Regions from separate parts of the Tistrella mobilis genome, predicted to be linked through region 2. Evidence: riboswitches for the same ligand, from Rfam matches in the RefSeq annotation. Region 2 holds a riboswitch; each other region holds the start of a gene.
The links. A riboswitch is a leader RNA that binds a small molecule or an ion and turns the genes downstream of it on or off. The one in region 2 is predicted to bind S-adenosylmethionine.
Positions count from the first base shown of each region.

Region 1 (5,359 bases), 820 kb from region 2:
GGTTGCGCTGATCCTGTCCGGGCTGGCCGCAGAACGGCTGGTGCGGCGTGGCGGGGCGGATCGGCTGACCGTCCGCCCCCGCCGGCCACTGGCGCCCTTTGCCTCCCGCCTTGCCGCCGGGCTGGGGCTGCTGGTGCTGGCGATGGCGGTGCTGGCCGTGGTGACGCTGGTCTTCTGGGCCGGGGCCGCGGTCTGGCGCTTTCCCGATCCGCTGCCCGCCGGCTGGTCGATGGCGCGCCTGACGGGCATGGCGGCCGATCTGGCGCCTGCGGCCCGGGCGAGTGCACTTTACGCCCTGCTGCCCGTGCTGATTGCGGTGCCGCTCGCCCTGCTGCTGCTGGAAAGCCAGGCCCGTTCCCCGGCCCGTGCCGTCGGCGAAGGGCCGATCTATCTGCCGCTGCTGCTGCCGCCAGCCGCCTTTCTGGCGGGCTTGCAGGGCCCGGTATTGCGCCTTGGCCTGGACGGTACAGGACTTGCGCTGGTCTGGTGCCACCTGGCGACCGTGTTCCCCTATGTCTTCCTGGCGCTTCGGGAAAGCTATCGGCGCACCGATCAGCGGCCGCGCCGGCTGGCGCGCAGCCTGGGCCGCAGTGGCTTCGGCGCCTGGACGGCGGTGATGCTGCCGCTGACCGTACGGCCGCTGGCGGTTGCGGCGGCGATCGGTTTTTCGGCCGGGGTGGCGCAGTATCTGCCCGCGGTGATGATCGGTGGCGGCCGGATCCCGCTGCTGGCGACGGAGGCGGTGGCGACGGCAGCCGGGCTGGACCGCCGGGCGGCGGCGGCCGCGGCCCTGCTGCTGGCGATGCTGCCGGCCGCTGGCTTTCTGCTGGCGAGCCTGATCCCCGACCCGGCCGGCCGAAGGCGGTGCCGATGAGCCTGGAGCTGGAAGAGGTGGCGGTGGCCATTGGCGGGCACCGGCTGATCGGGCCGCTGAATCTGGGCGTGCCGCCCGGGGTGATCGCGGCGGTGCTGGGGCCGTCGGGGATCGGAAAGTCGACCCTGCTGGCGGTGATCGCCGGCATCGCCGACCCGGTGGTGACCATGCGCGGCCGTATCCGGCTGAATGGCCGGCCGATCGACGACCTGCCGCCCGAGCGGCGCCGGGTGGGGTTGATGATGCAGGACGACCTGCTGTTCCCGCATCTGACGGTGGCCGCCAATATCGGTTTCGGCCTGCCCGCCGGGCTCGATCGGACGACGCGGCGGGACCGGATCGCCGCGGCACTGGCCGAGGCCGGGCTGGACGGGCTGGGCGGGCGGCATCCGGCGACCCTGTCGGGCGGGCAGCGGGCGCGCGTGGCGCTGATGCGCATGCTGGCGGCTGAACCGCAGGTGGTTCTGATGGACGAACCCTTTGCCCGGCTGGACCGGCCGCTGGCCGCACGCCTGAGGGCGCTGGTCTTCGACCGCCTGCGGAGGCGTGGCGTGCCGGCGCTGATCGTGACCCATGATCCCGACGAGGCCGCCGAGGCGGGCGGGCCGATCCTGCATCTCCATCCGCCGGATGGGGAATTCTCCTGACATGATCGGCACTTGACCCCCCGTGGCGGGCGGGCGTATCGTGCCTGTCGCGTCGCCGGGGCAGGGCCTGGCGACGATCGTGGGGATTTGGGCCGGCCGGCTTGCGGACCACGTTAATCACGCCGCTAAAAGGTCGGGGGCCGCGCACCGAACCCTTCACGCGCAGACCCGGCCAGAGGCCGGGTTTTTTTATGGGCCGAAGACCATGCGGGATACCGAAGACCGGACGGATGTCGACGCCGACTGTGGCGACGGATTGTGGAAGGCCACTGCTGCAGCGGCCGGAACGGAAGCCGCGGCAGAGCGCGGGCTTGCGACACGCGGGCTTGCGACACTGGCGGTACGTGCCGGGCTGGACCGCAGCCCCCATGGCGAAACCGCCGAGGCGCTGTTCCTGAATTCGGGCTATGTCTATGACGACGCCGCCCGCGCCGAGGCGCGGTTCCGCGGCGAGGAGCCGGGCTTCGTCTACAGCCGCTACGGCAACCCGACGGTGCGCACCTTCGAGACCCGCCTGGCGGCGCTGGAGGGCGCCGAAGCCTGCCGGGCAACCGCCTCGGGCATGTCGGCGGTCTGGAATGCGCTGATCTGTCAGCTCCGTGCCGGCGACCACATCGTGGCGGCCGAGGCGCTGTTCGGATCCTGCCAGTACATCCTGGCCGAACTGCTGCCGCGCTTCGGCATCACCACCAGCTTCGTGCGCGGCGCCGATCTCGACGCCTGGGCGGCGGCCGTGCGCCCCGAGACGAAGCTGTTCTTCCTGGAGACGCCGTCCAACCCGCAGCTGGAACTGATCGATCTGGCAGCGGTGGCCGAAATCGCCCATGCCCATGGCGCGAAGCTGGTGGTCGACAACGTCTTTGCAACCCCGATCCTGCAGAAGCCGATGGCGCTGGGCGCCGATGTGGTGGTCTATTCCGCAACGAAGCATATCGACGGCCAGGGCCGGGTGCTGGGCGGGGCGATCCTGGCCAGCGAGGCGTTCTGCGACGGGGCATTGCGCGACTTCCTGCGTCATACCGGCCCGACCCTCAGCGCCTTCAATGCCTGGGTGCTGCTGAAGGGGCTGGAGACGCTGCCGCTCAGGGTGCGGGAACAGACCCGCAGCGCCACCACCCTCGCCCGCCGTTTCGAAGGCCATCCCGCCCTCACCCGGCTGGTTTATCCGGGGCTTGCCTCCCATCCCGGCCATGATCTGGCCCGTAAGCAGATGTCGGGCGGCGGCACGCTGCTGGCATTCGATTTCAAGGGCGGCAAGGAGGCGGCGTTCCGCTTCCTGAACCGGCTGGAGATTGCCGACATCTCCAACAATCTGGGCGATGCCAAGACGCTGGCGACCCATCCCGCCACGACCACCCATCAGCGGCTGCCGGCCGAGGTGCGGGCGGCGGTCGGCATCGGCGACGGCCTGGTCCGGGTGTCGGTCGGGCTTGAGGATGTCGAGGATCTGGCGGCCGATCTGGCGGCGGCACTGGACGCCGCCTGAGGTTCCGACGCCCCGGAAACCGGTGTCCGGACATGCCGTCCCGACACCGGTCGGGCATCACCGCTTGCGCTCTGCCCTGGAAATCGGTTGCATGGGTCGCGATATTCCCTGTCCGGGCCTCTTCCGGGCCCGTCGATCCACGTTGCAGCAGGTAGGACCCATGGCGGCGGACCACGAATACAGCGCGACCACCCGCTCGATCATGGTGGCGGTGCGCCCGTTCTACGTCGACGACCAGTCCTCGCCCGAGGACGGGCAGTTCGTCTTCGCCTATCGCATCCGGATCGAGAACCACGGCGAGGAGACGGTGCAGCTGCGCGCCCGCCACTGGCGGATCATCGACGGGCTGGGCCGGCTGCAGGAGGTTCGCGGTGCGGGTGTGGTCGGCGAACAGCCGGTGCTGGCACCGGGCGAGAGCTTCGAATACACCAGCGGCGCGCCGCTCACCACGCCCTCGGGCATCATGGGCGGCAGCTATCAGATGGAGAGCGCCGGCGGTGAGACCTTCGAGGTCCAGATCCCGACCTTCTCGCTCGACAGCCCGCACGCTGCCCATACCATCAACTGATCCTCACAACTGATCCCGGTCGTACGGCATGGCCTGCGCTTGCAGGTGCTAACGCTGCGACCTATAGTCAGAGTTATGTCGAGCGCATGATCAGCAATCAATAGTTGATATGTGCCTCAGATCGTGGGCAGGATGATCCGCCGTATCGCGGTTCACCGGTCCACACCATCGCGGCTCCGTCGCGATACGCTCTCCACCCCGGTGATCCATCGGTTGCGGGCTTGCGTAAACGAAACGGAATCCGCACACGGCCGGAAGCCCGATGCGCCGTCCCCCGCCGTTCGCGTGGGCCCGCTGCGCAGCTGTCGGCCGCACCCTGGGAGTTGCACGTCAGATGACACGTGAAAACGTCGTGGCCGTGAAAATGGGAGGCCCGGCAGAGCTCGGCGCACCCGATGCCGCCAAGGCCGATGCCTCCGGAGGCCGCCCCAGCCGCGCCGAGGCGGAAGCCGCCGTGCGGACCCTGATCCGCTGGGCGGGCGATGACCCGGACCGGGAAGGCCTGCTGTCCACGCCCGACCGTGTGGTGCGGTCCTACGAGGAATTCTTCGCGGGCTACAGCCAGGATCCGGTCGAGATCCTGCAAAGGACCTTCGAAGAGACCGACGGCTACGACGAGGTCGTGGCCCTGCGCGGCATCCGGATCGAGAGCTATTGCGAGCATCATATGGTGCCGATCATCGGTGTCGCCCATGTGGCCTATCTGCCGCGCAGCCGCGTGGTGGGCATTTCCAAGCTCGCCCGCGTGGTCGAGGCCTTCTCGAAGCGCCTGCAGATCCAGGAGAAGCTGACCTCGCAGGTCGCCAATGCGATCGAGGAAGTGCTGCAGCCCAAGGGTGTGGCCGTGGTGATCGAGGCTGAGCACCAGTGCATGAGCACCCGCGGCGTTCACAAGCCGGGGGTGAGCATGGTGACCAGCCGCATGCTGGGCGAGTTCCGCCACAACCCGACGCTGCGCCGCGAATTCCTGACCCTGATCGGCAATCCGGCCGGGTTTTGACCACAGGTCGCGGGCATTACCCCGCGCCCGGGTGTCGAGACACCCCTGCCTGTTCACGGATGGGCAGGGGTGTCGTCTTTCATGGGGCCTTCCCTGACCGCGGCGTCACCTCGGACGTGGACAGCCGCGACGCTTTCCCCGATCATCGCGGGCGGCGCCGCATGCCCGATCGGGGGTGCGGCTTGGGTTCCGTGCGCCTGATCAGGGGCGCCGCACTGCTCGGGGGTCCGCGGCCGTGATCGACGTCAAGCCGGTGCTGTTCATCATCGGCGTGCTGCTGGCACTGCTGGGCGCCACCATGCTGGTGCCGGCAGCCTTCGATGCAGTGGTGGCCAGTCCCGACTGGTCGGTCTTCGTGGTGTCGTCGCTGGTGACCATCTTCGCCGGCGTCAGCCTGGTGCTGACCACACGCACCGCGCATCCCACCTCGCTCAGCCTGCGCCACGCCTTCCTGACCACCACCCTTTCATGGCTGTCGGTGGCGGCCTTCGCGGCGCTGCCGCTGCTGTTCGCGTCGCCCCATATCACCTATGCCGGCGCGTTCTTCGAGGCGATGTCGGGCCTGACCACCACCGGATCCACGGTGTTGACCGGGCTGGACACCGCGCCTCCCGGGGTACTGATCTGGCGTGGCATGCTGCACTGGCTGGGCGGCATCGGCATCATCGTCACCTCGGTCGCGATCATGCCCATGCTCCGCATCGGCGGCATGCAGCTGTTCCGGACCGAAAGCTCGGACAATTCCGAAAAGATCGTGCCGCGGGCCGCCCAGCTGGCGGCGGCT
Region 1 is NZ_CP121017.1:4,676,053-4,681,411, reverse strand. Features, by position in the region: gene P7L68_RS26715 (ABC transporter permease) at 1-874, shown strand, start outside; gene P7L68_RS26710 (ATP-binding cassette domain-containing protein) at 871-1,521, shown strand; SAM riboswitch at 1,591-1,670, shown strand; gene metZ (O-succinylhomoserine sulfhydrylase) at 1,727-3,007, shown strand; gene apaG (Co2+/Mg2+ efflux protein ApaG) at 3,168-3,575, shown strand; gene folE (GTP cyclohydrolase I FolE) at 3,940-4,575, shown strand; gene P7L68_RS26690 (TrkH family potassium uptake protein) at 4,811-5,359, shown strand, end outside.
Region 1: another riboswitch for S-adenosylmethionine. It lies ahead of metZ (O-succinylhomoserine sulfhydrylase); the one in region 2 lies ahead of metA (homoserine O-succinyltransferase).

Region 2 (5,359 bases):
GATGATGAAGATCATGTCCATCGTCAGGGACAGATCGCTGCATGTGCCGCCGCCGGCATCGCAAAAGAGGTTCTGAACGGTGAAGGTAACCAGGGAACAGGCGGCCGCCAACCGGGCGGCCATCGTCAAGGCTGCCGGCCGGTTGTTCCGCGAACGCGGCTTCGACGGTGTCGGCGTGGCCGAGATCATGAAGGCCGCCGGGCTCACCCATGGCGGCTTCTATGGCCATTTCGCCTCGAAGGACGCGCTTGCCGCCGAAGCCTGCGGCAAGGTCTTCGACGATACGATCGAGCGGCTGGAAACCGGGCGCGACCAGGCAGGGCAGGATCTTGGCCGCTATGCCGGGAACTATCTGTCCGAGGTGCATCGCACGCGCCGCGATGTCGGCTGCCCGATCGCCGCTCTGGCAACCGATGTTCCCCGGCAGGAGGCCGGCGTACAGGCGAGCTATGCCCAAGGTGTCGATCGGTTCATCGACACGCTGGCGGCACGCTTCCCGGCGCTTGCCGGCGGTGAAGGCGACCGCAGCCGCGCCATTCTGGTGATGTCGGCCCTGGTCGGCGGCCTTGCCCTCGCCCGCGCGACCGAGGCCAGCGATCGCGCCCTGTCGGACGAGATCCTGACCGCGGTCCGCGAGGAAATCACCAGGCTTCCCGGGAGCTGACGGTCTTCAGCGGCCGGACGGCACGTGATCCTCGATCCCGACCCGGTCCAGGTCGAAGGGCGTGGTCTGGTAGATCTCGTTGATCCAGTTGCCGACCAGCAGATGGGCATGGCCGCGCCAGAGATTGTCGGGCAGACGGCTGGGGTCGTCGCCGGGGAAGTAACCGACCGGCAGGGCGACCGGAACCTCGGCCGCGACGTCCCGGTGATATTCCTCGGCCAGCGAGACCGTGTCGTATTCCAGATGGTTGAACATGTGCAGCGCCCGGTGCGCCGGATCGTCGAGCAGGCAGAGGCCGGTCTGCTCGCTTTCGGCCAGCACGGTCATGCCGCTTGCGGCCGGCACGTCCTCGCGGCGCACCTCGGTCCAGCGCGAGACGGGCGTGGTGAAGAGATCCGGAAAACCGCGCAGCCAGGGCGAGGCCGGTGCCAGCACCCGATGGGTATAGAGCCCGAAGGCCTTGGCCGGCAGATCATATTTGGCCATGCCGTGGAAATGATGCACCGCCGCCTGCGCACCCCAGCAGATGGTCAGGTTGCGATGGACATTGGTCTGGGTCCAGTCGAGGATCCGGCGCAGCTCGTCCCAGTAGGTGACGTCTTCGAAGCGCAGCCGTTCGACCGGCGCGCCGGTGATCACGAACCCGTCGAAACGCTCGGTCGCAACTTCGGCCCAGGGCCGGTAGAAGGCCGACATATGGTCGGTTGCGGTGTGGCGCGACACGTGATCGGTAATCTTGACCAGGGTCAGCTCCAGCTGCAGCGGCGTGGAGCCGAGCAGCCGGGCAAACTGGGTCTCGGTCCGGATCTTGTTGGGCATGAGGTTGAGCAGGCCGATGCGCAGCGGACGGATATCCTGGCGGACCGCATCGGTCTCACCCATCACCATAACCCCTTCCGCTTCCAGTGTGCGGCGGGCAGGCAAATCGTCAGGAATTTTGATCGGCATCGGCGCGTCCCCACTCGGCATTTCGGGGCGGACGCGGTGGCGTGATCCGTTGAATTGCCGGCTCGGCCACATCTTCCCGATCACACGGATCACCGGGAGTGCCACCTTGCCCGGATGCGGCAGGTTGGCGTTGGGCGTCGCCCCAACTCTTGATGTGGCGCGGATCATAAGGCCATCGCCCCCGCTCCGCAATGGCCGCCATGCGCGTCCCTGCGGAGCGGGTGGCAGGGTTTGACCGTTCAGTCGCCGCCATCGGCGATGGTGGTCATCAGCCGGGTATCGCCGCCGGCCGCGGCGGTGTTGACCGACAGCACACGCTCGACGGCAAACCGATGCAGATAGCGCGGGCCCCCGGCCTTGGGGCCGGTGCCCGACAGCCCCTCGCCGCCGAAGGGCTGGGTGCCGACGACAGCGCCGATCATGCTGCGGTTGACGTAGAGATTGCCCACCCGGGCGAGCTCCGCCACGCGGCGCACCGTCCGGTCGATGCGGCTGTGCACGCCCATGGTCAGGCCATAACCATAGGCATTGATCCGCTGCACCACGGCCTCAAGATCCCGCGCCTCGTAACGCCAGACATGGAGCACCGGCCCGAAGACCTCGCGGGTCAGCCGGTCGGGGCCGTCGATCCGCCAGGCGGTCGGGGCGAGGAAGGTCCCGGCTTCGGCCCTGGCCGGCAGCGGTGCCTCGGCGATCTTGGTCTGGCCGGCCGCCTTCAGCGCCGCCAGATGGGCCTTCAGCCCGTCCAGCGCCTCGGCATCGATCACCGGCCCGACATCGGTCGCAAGCCGCATCGGGTCGCCCACCTCCATTACCGCCATGGCGCCGGCCAGCATGGTCTCGATCCGGTCGGCGACATCCTTCTGCACACACAGCAGGCGCAGCGCCGAACAGCGCTGGCCGGCAGAGCCGAAGGCCGAGGTCAGCACATCGGCCACCACCTGTTCGGGCAGCGCCGAACTGTCGACGATCATGGCGTTGAGCCCGCCGGTCTCGGCGATCAGCGGCACGATCGGCCCCTCGCGGCCCGCAAGGCCGCGGTTGATCAGCTTCGCGGTCTCGGTCGAGCCGGTAAAGGCAATGCCGGCGATCCGGTCGTCGGCGACCAGCTTCGCGCCCACCCGCGCGCCATCGCCGGGCAGCAGGGCGATCGCCCCCGCCGGCACGCCCGCCGCCAGCATGTGGCGCACGGCCCAGGCGGCGATCAGCGGCGTCTGCTCGGCGGGCTTGGCCAGCACCGCATTGCCGGCAGCCAGCGCCGCAGAGACCTGGCCCGTGAAGATCGCGAGGGGGAAGTTCCAGGGCGAGATGCAGGCAAAGACGCCGCGCCCCGAAAGCCGGATCTCGTTGCTCTCGCCCACCGGCCCGGGCAGGGTGACGGGACCGGCGAAATCGGCGCGCGCCCGGGCGGCGTAGTAGCGCAGGAAATCGATCGCCTCGCGGATCTCGGCCAGGGCATCCGGCCAGGTCTTGCCGGCCTCGCGGATCAGGATCGCGAAGGCACGATGGCGGTCGGCCCAGTAGCGATCGGCGATCGCCTCCAGCACGGTGGCGCGGGCGGGCCCACCCAGTGCATCCCAGCGTCCCCAGGCGGTCGAGGCGGCGATGATCGCCGCCTCGACCGCGGCATCATCGGCCTCGGCCACACGGCCCACCACCACCGCGCGGTCGGCGGGGTTGCGGATCTCTGCAAAGCGACCGCCGCGCTCGCGGCCGTCCACGATCGCCGATGCCTCGGCGGGCGTGGCTGCGGCAGTGGCGACGGCAGCGTCCAGCTCCATCACCACCAGCGGATCGGTCAGATCCAGCCCCTGGCTGTTCGGCCGCTCGGGGGCATAGATCGCGCCCGGCAGCGGGATCGACGGGTTGGGCCGCGAGACCCGGCCGGCCAGCTTCGTCACCGGATCGGCGACCAGATCGCCGATCGCCACGCTCTCATCGGCCAGGCGATGTACGAAAGAGGTGTTGGCGCCATTCTCCAGCAGCCGCCGGACCAGATAGGGCAGAAGGTCTTCATGTGCGCCGACCGGCGCATAGATCCGGCAGCTGACACCGCCCTTCGACGGCGCATCGCCCAGCGCCGCCTCGTAGAGCGGCTCGCCCATGCCATGAAGCCGCTGATATTCAAAGCGGCGATCATTGCCGGCCATCACGTCGATTGCCGCCACCGTATGGGCGTTATGGGTGGCAAACATCGGATAGAGCCGGTCGCGCGCCGCCAGCATCCGGCGGGCGCAGGCCAGATAGGAAACGTCGGTCGCCTCCTTGCGGGTGAAGACGGGGAAGGAACTGAGGCCGCGTTCCTGCGCCCGCTTGATCTCGGTGTCCCAATAGGCGCCCTTGACCAGACGGGTGGGGATGATGCGGCCGGTGCGCCCGGCCAGGTCCACCACATGGTCGATCACCGCATGGGCGCGCTTCTGATAGGCCTGAACCGCCAGCCCCAGCCCGTTCCAGCCGGCAAGCGCCGGATCGGCCGCGGCAGCCTCCAGAAGGTCGAGCGAGATGTCGAGCCGGTCGGCCTCTTCGGCATCGATGGTCAGCCCGATGCCCACCGCTTTCGCCTCGCGGGCCAGCTCGGCCAGCCGGCCGCCCAGCGCCCGCAGCATGCGGCCGTCCTTGGCCGCCTCGTAGCGCGGATGCAGCGCCGACAGCTTCACCGACACGCTGGGGCGGGTGATCTCGTCCAACTCCCGCGGGGCCGCCTTGCCGACCGCGCGGATCGCCGTCAGATAGGCCTCGTGATAGCGGCTGGCATCGGCCTCGGTGCGGGCGGCCTCGCCCAGCATGTCGAAAGAATGGCGCCAGCCCTTCGCCCAGCCGGCGCGGGCGCGATCCAGCGCTTCCTGAATGTTGCGTCCCTGGACGAACTGCTTGCCCATCATGCGCATCGCGGCATGCAGGGCCTGGCGGATCACCGGCGCGCCGGAGCGCGACACCAGCCGGCCGATGGCCGAAGAGGCACCGCCGGCCACATCCTCGGGCGCCAGCCGGATCACCCGGCCGGTCAGCATCAACCCCCAGGTTGATGCATTCACGAACAGGCTGTCGGCCCGGCCCAGATGCGCATCCCAGTCGGCCTCGCCCAGCTTGTCGCGGATCAGCCGGTCGGCGGTCGCGGCATCGGGCACGCGCAGCAGGCTTTCGGCCAGGCACATCAGCACCACACCTTCGCGGGTGCCGAGCCCGTATTCCTTGAGAAAGGCCTCGACGCCGCGCGCCGGCTCGTCCCCCGCGCGGACCTTGGCGACCAGCGCCTCGGCACGGCTGCGGATCGTCGCAGCCATGGGTTCGGGCAGGCGGGCATCCTCGATCAGCTGCGCGGTGATCTCGGCCTCGGGGGCGAGGTTCAGCTCCGCGATCCGGCGGCGGCCGGCATCGGTGGTGAGAGCGAAGGGGCGGGCGTCGGTATCGCGGATCATGTTGTGTCGTCTCCGGAGGGGCGGCACGCGGTTGAGCGCCGGGGCCGGACCGGAAGAGACCGGGCAGGCGGGGCGCAATCTCCGGAGATTACCGGTGACCAGGCCGAATGTGCGGCTGTTCTGGCGGTTCCGGCGTTATATTCTCTGCCTGAACCCCGAATTGACAGCATGAGATACGCCGATGACCGATGATGCCACACCACGCCCGCTCGACCGCATCGACCGGCGCATCCTGGCCGAACTCCAGGGCGACGGCCGGCTGACCAATGTCGAGCTGTCGCGCCGGGTGCATCTGTCCCCCACACCCTGTCTTGAACGGGTCCGG
Region 2 is NZ_CP121017.1:3,853,311-3,858,669, forward strand. Features, by position in the region: gene P7L68_RS22955 (TetR/AcrR family transcriptional regulator) at 80-664, shown strand; gene metA (homoserine O-succinyltransferase) at 671-1,612, opposite strand; SAM-I-IV-variant riboswitch at 1,653-1,773, opposite strand; gene putA (bifunctional proline dehydrogenase/L-glutamate gamma-semialdehyde dehydrogenase PutA) at 1,852-5,034, opposite strand; gene P7L68_RS22970 (Lrp/AsnC ligand binding domain-containing protein) at 5,216-5,359, shown strand, end outside.

Region 3 (5,359 bases), 2.3 Mb from region 2:
ATCAGTTCATCGGTCAGCACCGTGGTCATTGCCCCGGCTCTCCCCTTGTGCCCTGTCGCGGTTGATGCCCTCTCGCGCGGTCGATGCCCGCGATCCGTCAAGGTTAGGAGGGGGTGCGACAGCCGTCAACATCAAGGGTTGTTTAATTGAAAACCAATGCGCGTCAAGAGATTCATGCCTCAGACAAACCGGCACTGGTCGCAAGTCTTCCACGCGGCCGTACCGGGCCGCTGCAAATGCCGCAAAAGGAAAACGCCCGGCTCATCCAGAGATGAACCGGGCGTTTTCAAAACCCGAGCGAGTGGCGGGAGTGACGGGACTTGAACCCGCGGCCTCCGGCGTGACAGGCCGGCGCTCTAACCAACTGAGCTACACCCCCGTAGCCTCTCGCGTGCCCCACCGTGTCTCAGTGGGTGCGCGGTTTATAGCCAGTCGGCGTGCGCTTGAAAAGCCCTTTTTTTCGACCTTGTGACGATTGCGCGTCGCTGCCACATGTTGAACCAAGAGGGCCGGTATCGGCGCCGGTCCGAGCACCAAAGTCGAGGACGCCACATATGCCCTTCCAAACCGAGGTCCGCCCGCCGAGTTCGACGATCATGCTCACCGCGCTCCGGATGCTGACCATGCAGCCGGCCGACAAGCACGTGGTGGGGCAGCGTCTGCTGCAGGATCTGGCGCGCATCGCCCCCAAGGCAGCGGAGCTTTGCGATCCGGCGGCGCGGGCCGAATTCGATCGCCGGGTGGTGATCGATCTCCGGCGCCTGCTGGTCGCGGGATTGATCCGACGGGTGGGCGACGGCCTGCTCGGCATCACCGATCGCGGCCGCGAGGCCTTGAAGGAGAATCCGGAAGGCCTCGATGATACCGTCCTCATGCGCTACCCGGAATTTCGCGCCCATCTGGCCCGCCGCAGCGGCATGGTGATCGATCCGGCCGCCGGGCTCGACGGGGCGATCGAGCCGCCGACCGAGAGTGGCGAGGCGCCGACGCGCAGGATGCCGGTGGTTCGCGAGTTGCAGGAAGGTTTCATTGCCTTCCTGGACGGTCAGACCGTCTCCGACAACCCCTATGAAACCGATACCCAGGGCTTCATCACCTGGGAGGAGGGCTATTGGGAGGCGGCGGGCATCGCCCGCAACGAGATGGCCTGAGCCTGACCGCCCCAGCCCAACATGCAAACGGGCCGGCCGGGGATATCCCCGGCCGGCCCGTTCTTCAAGATCTGCGGGACGGATCACCAGGCGACGACGAGCGCGCCCTTGTAGTGGTCGTTGATCCAGTCCTTGATCTTCTGATCGTGATAGGCCTCGACCAGGGTCTTGGCCCAGGCGGCGTCGGCATCGACCTTGCGGACCGCGATCACATTGGCATAGGGCGATTCCGCCGCTTCCCGCGCGATCGGATCCTTCACCGGGTCGAGCCCGGCCTCGACGGCATAGTTGGTGTTGACGGCAGAGGCCGCGGTGTCGTCGAGCGAGCGCGGCAGCTGGGCGGCATCGAGTTCGATGATGCGCAGGTTCTTCGGGTTCTCTGCGATGTCGAGCGGCGTGGCCTTGAGGCCCGCGCCCTCGCGCAGCTTCAGAACGCCCTGGGCCTGCAGCAGCAGCAGTGCACGACCGCCATTGGTCGGATCGTTCGGAATGCCGACCGAATCGCCATCCTTCAGATCGGCCAGGCTCTTGATCTTCTTCGAATAGATGCCGAGCGGGAAGACCACCGTCTTGGCGATCGACACCAGATCATAGCCGCGATCGGCATTCTGGTTGTCGAGATAGGGCTGGTGCTGGAACGAGTTCGCCTGGATGTCGCCCGCGGCGAGCGCCTGGTTCGGCACCACATAATCGCTGAACTCGATGATCTCGATATCGAGGCCCCGGGCAGCGGCGATCGGCTTCACCTTCTCCAGGATCTGGGCATGGGGGCCGGGGGTCACGCCGATCTTGATCTCTTCGGCCTGGGCTGCGCCTGCGGCGAGGAGGCCGAGGATGGCGGCCGCGCCGCCCAACGTCTTCAGAATCCGCATCTGGACTGGTGTCCCTGCATCTTGTCGGTCGGATCGGGCCACGGGGGCGGCTGCAACCCTGATCCCGTCCGGCCGTCTCACCCTTGCGGGAGACCTGCCGGACCAAACACGAAAAAACCCGCGTGACAGCGTCGCGCGGGTTTCCGACCCCTCCGCTTTAGCTGCATTTGTAACGCGCCCGCAAGCTGTGGCTCAAATCGGCGCGACGGCGTTACCCTAAAACACCGTGAAGCTCGCGTCAATTGCCATTCCACAACACGGCAGCCATGTGAAAAGTGCAGACAGCCTGGTCGGTCGCGGGACGACGGGGTGGGGTGCGAAAGAACGACGGGCGCATGGTGGCAACCATGCGCCCGTCGCCGGCATTGACCCGGAGCAGATGATCAGGCCGCCGTCGCCACCGCCAGAGCCTGTTCGATGTCGGCGATGATGTCGTCGACATGCTCGATGCCGATCGAGAGGCGGACATAACCCGGGGTGACGCCCGAGGCCTTCTGTTCCTCTTCCGACAGCTGGCTGTGGGTGGTGGTGGCGGGGTGGATCGCCAGGCTGCGGGCGTCGCCGATATTGGCGACATGGTAGAGCAGCTTCAGCGCCTCGATGAAGGCGCGGCCGGCTTCGGCACCGCCCTTGATCTCGAAGCCGATCAGCGCGCCATAGCCGCCCTTCAGATACTTGTCGGCACGGGCGCGCGCCTCACCCTCGGCCAGGCTCGGATGGGTGACGGTCAGCACCGCCGGATGCTCGGACAGGAACTTGGCGACCAGGGTCGCGTTCTTGTTGTGCTCGCGCATGCGCAGCGGCAGCGTCTCCAGGCCCTGGATGGTCTGGAAGGCGTTGAAGGGCGAAGCGGCGCAGCCCAGGTCGCGCAGCAGGGTGACGCGGGCCTTGATGATATAGGCGATGGGGCCGAGCGGCTTCACCGCCTGGGTCCAGACCGCGCCGTGATAGCTGGCATCGGGGGTGTTCAGCAGCGGCTGACGCTCGGGGAAGGCCTCCCAGTCGAAAGTGCCGCCGTCGATGATGATGCCGCCGATCGAGGTGCCGTGGCCGCCGATATATTTGGTGGTGGAATAGACCACCACGGCCGCACCATGCTCCAGCGGCCGGGCGATGATCGGGGCGGCGGTGTTGTCGATGATCAGCGGGATGCCGAAGGACTTGCCGATCTCGGCAACCTCGGCGATCGGGAACACCCGGAGCTTCGGGTTGGGCAGGGTCTCGCCGTAATAGGCGCGGGTGCGGTCGTCGGTGGCGCGGCGGAAATTCTCGGGGTCCGACGGATCGACGAAGCGGACCTCGATGCCCTGCTGGCGCAGCGTGTTGGCAAACAGATTCCAGGTGCCGCCGTAAAGATCGGTCGACGAGACGACATTGTCGCCCGCCTGGGCGAGATTCTGGATCGCCAGCGCCGAGGCCGCCTGACCCGAGGAGACGGCGAGCGCCGCCACACCGCCCTCAAGGGCGGCCAGGCGCTGCTCCAGCACGTCGGTGGTCGGGTTCATGATCCGGGTATAGATGTTGCCCAGTTCCGACAGTGCGAACAGGTTGGCAGCCTTCGCGGTGCTCTCGAACTGATACGAGGTCGTCTGGTAGATCGGCACCGCCACCGCGCCGGTGGTGGGGTCCGCACGATAGCCCGCATGCAGAACGGCCGTCTCGGGGTGACGGTACTGGGTCATCTGGTCTCGCTCCCTGGATGGTGCCGGGCCCGGATCATGTCTTGAGGGGGATATCGCCGGCCCGTTGCCGCACTGTATATAAACGATGCGCATTGTGGAACCGGCTTCAAACACAAAAAAATCTTGTCAATTCGGCGGAAAAAAGCTCCCGACGATGATGATCGCCGGGAGCAGAAGGGGCCGGGAGGCCCTGCGGGACAGAGAACCGGGCGGAAAGCGAGCCGGCCCTGCGCGGGCAGGCGAATACGGGATCAGCCGGGAAGCCCGGTCCCGCTGTCGGCGACCTCGCGATACAGCGCCACCAGCGCACCATGATCATTGAAGCGATCGGGCGTCGGATCGGCCGCGAGCCGGTCGCAGACCGCATCGATCTTGTCGATGTCGATCACCACCCCGGCCTCGGCCAGACGGCGGGTGATGGCATTGCGCGGCGTGCCGCCGACCATCACCGCATTGGGGCGGGCCGCCGTCACCGGCCGCACGGGCCAGGCCTCGGCGGTGCGTGTCCAGCCGAGATGGGTGGGGGCGGTGACGGTACGGGCCTCGGCGCCCAGCAGCGGCTTCGTCGGCATCAGCGGCAGGTGGATCATCTTGCGCAGGGCATGGGCGGCCTCGATCACCGGCTCCAGCGCCACATCGGTCGCAAGCCCCATGCGCGGGCCGTTGAGGCGCAGCTGGGCGATCGCCTCTTCGAGCGCGGTATTGCCGGCCCGCTCGCCGATGCCGCAGAGCGTCGCCTGGAAGCTGTCGGCGCCTGCCTCCAGCGCCGCCAGCGTGTTGGCGAGTGCCAGCCCCATATCGTCGTGGCAATGGGCCGAGAGGATGACATCCGGCCCGACCCAGGACCGCATGGCGCGGACCAGGGCGGCGAATTCATGCGGCAGCGCGCAGCCGACCGTATCGGGGATCGCAACCGTTCGGGCCCCCGCCTCGACCGAGGCCTTGAGCAGGCGTTCCAGGTAGGGCAGGGAGCCGCGGGTGGCATCTTCCGGGGCGACGGCGATGTCGTCGAAACCCAGAGAGGCCGCATGGCGCACGCTGCGCACCGCTTCCTCGATGGCCTCTTCGGCGGTGATCCGGCGCTTGTGCTCCAGATGGATTTCCGAGCCGACCAGCAGGATCTCGATCTGGGCATTGCCGCTGGAGCCCAGCCCATCGGCAATGACGTCGATATCGCGTTCGGCCGCGCGACAGAAGGCGCAGATCTTGCTGGCCCGGGGCCCCCGGGCCATTTCGCGGAAGGCTTCGAAATCCTCGCCCGACGAGGCCGGAAAACCGCCTTCGACCAGATCGAGACCCAGCGCATCCAGCCGGCGGAACATCGACACTTTCTGCTCGGCCGACATCACATTGCCCGGCGCCTGTTCGCCATCGCGCAGTGTGGTGTCGAAGACCATCACCCGTCGCGGCTGGGGGGCGGTGGCGGGCTGGCGGATGTGAACGATGCCGTTCTCGGTGATGTCCATGGCTTGCCCCGTCGCTGGCTGCTGCCGATGATGCCGAACCCTTTGATCGTGGCGTGGTCCTGCATGTACAACCACTGGTACATATACCTGATGGTTTTGTCGATCCAAAACTTGCTCTCGTCTGACGCGATGATGCGGGGCCCGGATTGGCAGGCGGGGATCGGGGCGTTATCACTGCATGTCGCCCC
Region 3 is NZ_CP121017.1:1,588,906-1,594,264, forward strand. Features, by position in the region: gene P7L68_RS13050 (class I tRNA ligase family protein) at 1-29, opposite strand, end outside; tRNA gene P7L68_RS13055 (tRNA-Asp) at 303-379, opposite strand; gene P7L68_RS13060 (hypothetical protein) at 407-598, opposite strand; gene P7L68_RS13065 (hypothetical protein) at 597-1,151, shown strand; gene P7L68_RS13070 (MetQ/NlpA family ABC transporter substrate-binding protein) at 1,235-2,014, opposite strand; SAM riboswitch at 2,160-2,237, opposite strand; gene P7L68_RS13075 (O-acetylhomoserine aminocarboxypropyltransferase/cysteine synthase family protein) at 2,407-3,705, opposite strand; gene P7L68_RS13080 (LeuA family protein) at 3,957-5,171, opposite strand.
Region 3: another riboswitch for S-adenosylmethionine. It lies ahead of P7L68_RS13070 (MetQ/NlpA family ABC transporter substrate-binding protein); the one in region 2 lies ahead of metA (homoserine O-succinyltransferase).

Region 4 (5,359 bases), 1.0 Mb from region 2:
ATCCCAGCCGGTCAGCTGAGACGCCAGACGCACATTCTGCCCGCGGCGACCGATCGCGAGCGACAGCTGCTCGTCGGGAACCACGACCTCGATGCGCTGGGTGTCTTCGTCCATCACCACCTTGGCGACCTCGGCCGGGGCCAGGGCATTCACCAGGAAGGTGGCCGGATCGGGAGACCAGGGAATGATATCGATCTTCTCGCCCTGCAGCTCGGCCACAACCGCCTGCACGCGCGAGCCGCGCATACCCACGCAGGCGCCGACCGGGTCGATGCTGCTGTCGTGGCTGGTCACTGCGATCTTGGCGCGCGATCCGGGGTCGCGGGCGCAGCCCTTGATCTCGATGATGCCGTCGTAGATTTCCGGCACTTCCTGAGCGAAGAGCTTCGCCATGAACTGCGGATGGGTACGCGACAGGAAGATCTGCGGGCCCCGGGGCTCTTCACGCACGGCGTAGATATAGGCGCGCACGCGGTCGCCGACACGGAAGCTCTCGCGCGGGAGCAGCTCGTCGCGGCGCATCACGGCCTCGGCGCGGCCCAGATCGACCACGACGCTGCCATACTCGGCGCGCTTGACGATACCGTTGATGATCTCGCCGACGCGGTCCTTGAACTCGTCGAACTGGCGCTGACGCTCGGCCTCGCGCACCTTTTGCACGATCACCTGCTTGGCGGTCTGTGCAGCGATGCGGCCGAAATCGATCGGCGGCAGCGGATCGACCAGGAAATCGCCGGGGGCGGCATCAGGCTTGCGGTGGCGGGCGTCGGCTACCGACATCTGGGTCGCCTCGTCCTCGACCTCGTCCACCACCTGGGTGTAGCGATAGAGCCGGATTTCGCCAGTCTTGCGGTCGATCGTCGCGCGGATGTCGTGGTCCTGGCCGTATTTGCGGCGCCCGGCGGTCTGGATGGCCTGCTCCATCGCCTCGAGCACGGCATCGCGGTCGATCGACTTCTCGCGGGCAACCGCATCGGCGACCTGAAGCAGCTCGTGCCGGACCGGGCCGGTGTTGAAGTTGATGTCCATGGGCGCACTCAGCTCCGGTTGTCCTGAACGGCGGCGATGAGTTCATCGGTCAGGATGAGCTTCGCCGACGAAATCTCGTCGAATGGCAGGGCCGGTTCCGACCCGTCATCAAGGCGGATGGCCACCAGACCGCCCTCACGCACGCCGGCCAGCCGGCCGCGGAATCGTTTGCGTCCGTCATGCGGTCGCCGCAGTTCCATCTTGGCCTCGAAGCCGGCGAAGCGCTCGAAATCCTTCAGCCGGGTCAACGGCCGGTCGATGCCAGGCGAACTGACCTCCAGCGAATAGGCCTCGGTGATGGGGTCCTCGACGTCGAGCAGGGCCGATACCACGTGGCTGATTTCAGCGCAGTCGTCCACCGTCATCGGCTGACCGTCCACCCGCTCCGCCATGATCTGGAGCGTGGCATTAACGCCGGAACGAAAGGTCACCCGCACGATCTCGTAACCGAGATCGCCGACGGCCGGCTCGATCAACTCCGTGATACGACGAACGACGTCCATGCGCTCCTCCGGTGGCGGGGCGACTCGCGAACCCTCTCGGGGCGGCGGTCCGACGCGGCACAATAAAAAAAGGCGGGCTTGCAAGGCCCACCCGGCGGAAGCTGCATGTGACCGCGACCACCGGCGGGCCCTCGTCCTGACGGACCCTGCCACTCCCTCACCGGGGCGGATGGCTCGTCGGCTTGGGCGCTGGCGGGATCGCCGGCGGTCCGCAATCGCGGACGCTGGTCAATATACGCATATGTCGCGGAACCGCAAGGGGTTTATCCACAGCATACCGCCCCGGGGATGCGCAGCGGTTGCAGATCCGCCCTGCGATACGGTCAAGAGCGCTGGAAACTCATGAACACCGGCACGCGCCCGGCAGCGCGGGCCTTCGCCTCATAGCGGGTCTCGATCTGGCCTTCCGGCCGCCGCTGCCAGTCGCCCGGCCGGCGGGCCTCCCAGACGAAATCGGGATGGGCGCGAACATGAGCAAGCGTCCAGGCACAAAGATCGGTGTGGTCGGTGGCTGCGATCAGCCGGCCGCCCGGCCGGATCACCCGGGCGAGACCTGCGACCGTCTCCGTCTGGATGAAGCGGCGCTTATTGTGGCGACGCTTGGGCCAGGGGTCGGAAAACAGCAGATAAACGCGGGCAAGCGAGGCATCGGGCAGGGCATCGAGCAGCTTTGCCGCATCATCGCCCAGCACCCGGACATTGCGCAGGCCGCGACGCTCCAGCTCCACCAGGAAGGCCGACATACCCCCGATATAGGGCTCGCAGCCGATGAAGCCGGTATCCGGCTCGGCCTCGGCCCGGGCAATCAGATGCTCGCCGCCGCCAAAGCCGATCTCGACTGCGATTTCGCGCATCGGCCGATCGAACAGCCGGGCGGGGTCCAGTTGCGTGCCCGGCTCCGGCAGATCGATCGCCAGCTCGGGCAGGGTTTCTTCCATTGCCCGGCTGCGCCCGGCCTTGAGCGGACGCCCCACCCGCCGGCCAAAATGGCGGCGGCCCATGCTCTCACCGGCAGCATCCGCTGCGGTCTCGGTCCCGGTGGTCCGGGTATCGTCGGCGCTGGTCATCGTCGGCACGGGTCCGGCTTGCGGCTGAAGATCGGGTCGAAAACGCAACGGGGCGGCGGCCGTTGCCGGCCGCCGCCCCGCTGATCGCACGAATGGGGATCAGAGCACAAGCTGCTTGATCGTGTCGGCGAGGTCGGTCTTCTCCCACGAGAAGCCGCCATCGGCCTCGGGGTCACGGCCGAAATGACCATAGGCCGCCGTCCGGCCGAAAATCGGCCGGTTCAGCTTCAGATGTTCGCGAATGCCACGGGGCGTCAGGTTCATCGCTTCGCGGAGCGCCTTCTCAAGCTTAGCCTCGTCGACCTGGCCGGTGCCGTAGGTATCGACATAGACCGACAGCGGGTGCGAGACGCCGATCGCATAGGCAAGCTGAATGGTGCAGCGATCGGCAAGGCCGGCTGCCACCACATTCTTCGCCAGATAGCGTGCGGCATAGGCAGCCGAGCGGTCGACTTTGGTGGGATCCTTGCCCGAGAATGCGCCGCCGCCATGAGGAGCGGCACCACCATAGGTGTCGACGATGATCTTGCGGCCGGTGAGGCCGGCATCACCGTCGGGACCGCCGATCACGAAGTTGCCGGTCGGGTTGATGTAGAGCCCGGCATCGTCGCACATCCAGCCGGACGGCAGCGAGGCCTCGATCACCGGCAGGACGGCCGCGCGGACATCCTCCTGCGACGCCGATGCCAGATGCTGGGTCGACAGCACGATCGAGGTCGCGCGGACCGGCTTGCCGTCCACATATTCCAGCGTTACCTGGCTCTTGGCATCGGGGCCGAGCACCGAGATATCGCCCGAACGGCGGGCCGTGCGCAGGTTGCGCAGGATGGTGTGGGCATAATGGATCGGCGCCGGCATCAGCGCATCGGTCTCGCGGCAGGCATAGCCGAACATGATACCCTGGTCGCCGGCACCCTCGTCCTTGTTGCCCGTGGCATCCACGCCCATGGCGATGTCAGCCGACTGTTCATGCAGCAGGACCTCGACCTTCGCCGTGTTCCAGTGAAAGCCGTCCTGTTCGTAGCCGATGTCGCGGATCACCTCTCTGGCGACACGCTCGATCGTTGCCGGAGACGTGTCGCCGTGCGAGCGGATCTCGCCTGCGATCACCACGCGGTTGGTGGTGGCGAGCGTCTCGCATGCGACGCGGGAATACGGGTCTGCGGCAAGCAGATGATCAAGCACCGCATCCGAAATCCGATCACAGATCTTGTCCGGATGTCCTTCGGAGACGGATTCGCTCGTAAAAAGATAGTTGCTGCGGGCCATGGCGCGTGTTCAACCCCTCAAGAACCGACGACGGACCACGAACTCGGAATCCGCGGTCCGGGCACCAGTGCGGGCGGCAACCGCGCCGGTGCCAGTTTAAGGACTCCGTGCGTCTGGGTTCTCGGCAGATGACGCGACCGCGCACCACCAAGCCCACTTAGCGCACTGTTTAACGTGGCGGCAAGCGGCACAAATCCGACCACGGACGATGTAGCGACATCCACGCCTACGCCGGGTGCGCTATCGACACCCTACATATTCACGCGGAAGTTTCAACTTCGTCGTCAGATGAAACTTTCACGGTGCGACGTCGGAATCAAGAGCGCTTTTTTGGGAGGCGGTCGCAAGGCCGTCACTGATGGTTCGGGCCAGTTCGACGACCCGCGCACGCGCACGCGGGTCGCGGATGCGAGAGAAATTGAAGGCCAGGGTCTGCGCTTCGGGTCCATCCATGACCAGCCAGTCGAACCCGTCGTCGATGCCGTCAGAGCCTTCTTCGGCCGTCACCGTTCCAACGTCTTCGTAAAAGAACGACACCGGAACATTGAGTGCATGCGCGATCAGGAACAAGCGGCCGGCACCAATACGGTTTGCCCCACGCTCGTATTTCTGAATCTGCTGGAACGTCAGGCCGACCCGCTGCCCCAGCTTTTCCTGGCTAAGCCCCATGAGCTGGCGGCGGAGCCGCACCCGGCCACCGACATGGGCATCAATTGGGTTCAGTCGCGTCGCCATCCGTTTCATCCCTCCTCGCTCACGGCTGCCTTCAATTCCGGCCCGTTTGTCAGGCGGATAGATGACATCACGCCATGGCATGGGTCAACCCCGGCGCGCGCATCGCAATTCCCGAAACGCGCATTCCGGGTTGCATTGCAAGGCCTACTCGCCTTTGATGACATGTGGCCCACGCTCCGATTGCCGGCTCCGGCGCCACGGCGTCGACAGGTAGCCGAACAACCGGCATGCGATCCGGCGCCGTCCGGTCAGACCCGCCACACGCGAAAGACGTCGCTCCTCAATCCGGAAGATATGCAGCCACCCTCAATTTCTCCTCCGTGGAACGCGAAGGAGAAAAGCGAGCACCAGAACGATCAGCCCCACTACCGCAACCGATCCGTCACCGACACGGGCATAAAGGGTCGGAGGCAGGGCGGTCGGCAGCGGCCCGTCCAGGACGCCCCGGCGATCCAGCTCCAGCAAGGCGATGACCCGCCCCAGCGGATCGACAATCGCGGAAATGCCGTTATTCGCCGCACGCACGAGCGGCAAGCCTTCCTCAATACTCCGCAGCCGCGCCGAGGCAAAATGCTGATGTGGCCCGGCCGTCAGGCCGAACCAGCCGTCATTGGTGACATTCAGCAAAAAGCCAGGCCGAAGGATGGTGGCGGCGCCCGCCGTCACCTCCCCTGGAAAGATCGCCTCATAGCAGATCAGCGGGCTCACCGGCGGCAGGCCAGGCAGCGCCAACGTCGCCGGCCCCGGTCCGGGGGT
Region 4 is NZ_CP121017.1:4,886,602-4,891,960, reverse strand. Features, by position in the region: gene nusA (transcription termination factor NusA) at 1-1,029, opposite strand, end outside; gene rimP (ribosome maturation factor RimP) at 1,038-1,532, opposite strand; gene P7L68_RS27675 (tRNA (guanosine(46)-N(7))-methyltransferase TrmB) at 1,856-2,599, opposite strand; gene metK (methionine adenosyltransferase) at 2,699-3,868, opposite strand; SAM riboswitch at 4,005-4,081, opposite strand; gene P7L68_RS27665 (helix-turn-helix domain-containing protein) at 4,166-4,603, opposite strand; gene lnt (apolipoprotein N-acyltransferase) at 4,910-5,359, opposite strand, start outside.
Region 4: another riboswitch for S-adenosylmethionine. It lies ahead of metK (methionine adenosyltransferase); the one in region 2 lies ahead of metA (homoserine O-succinyltransferase).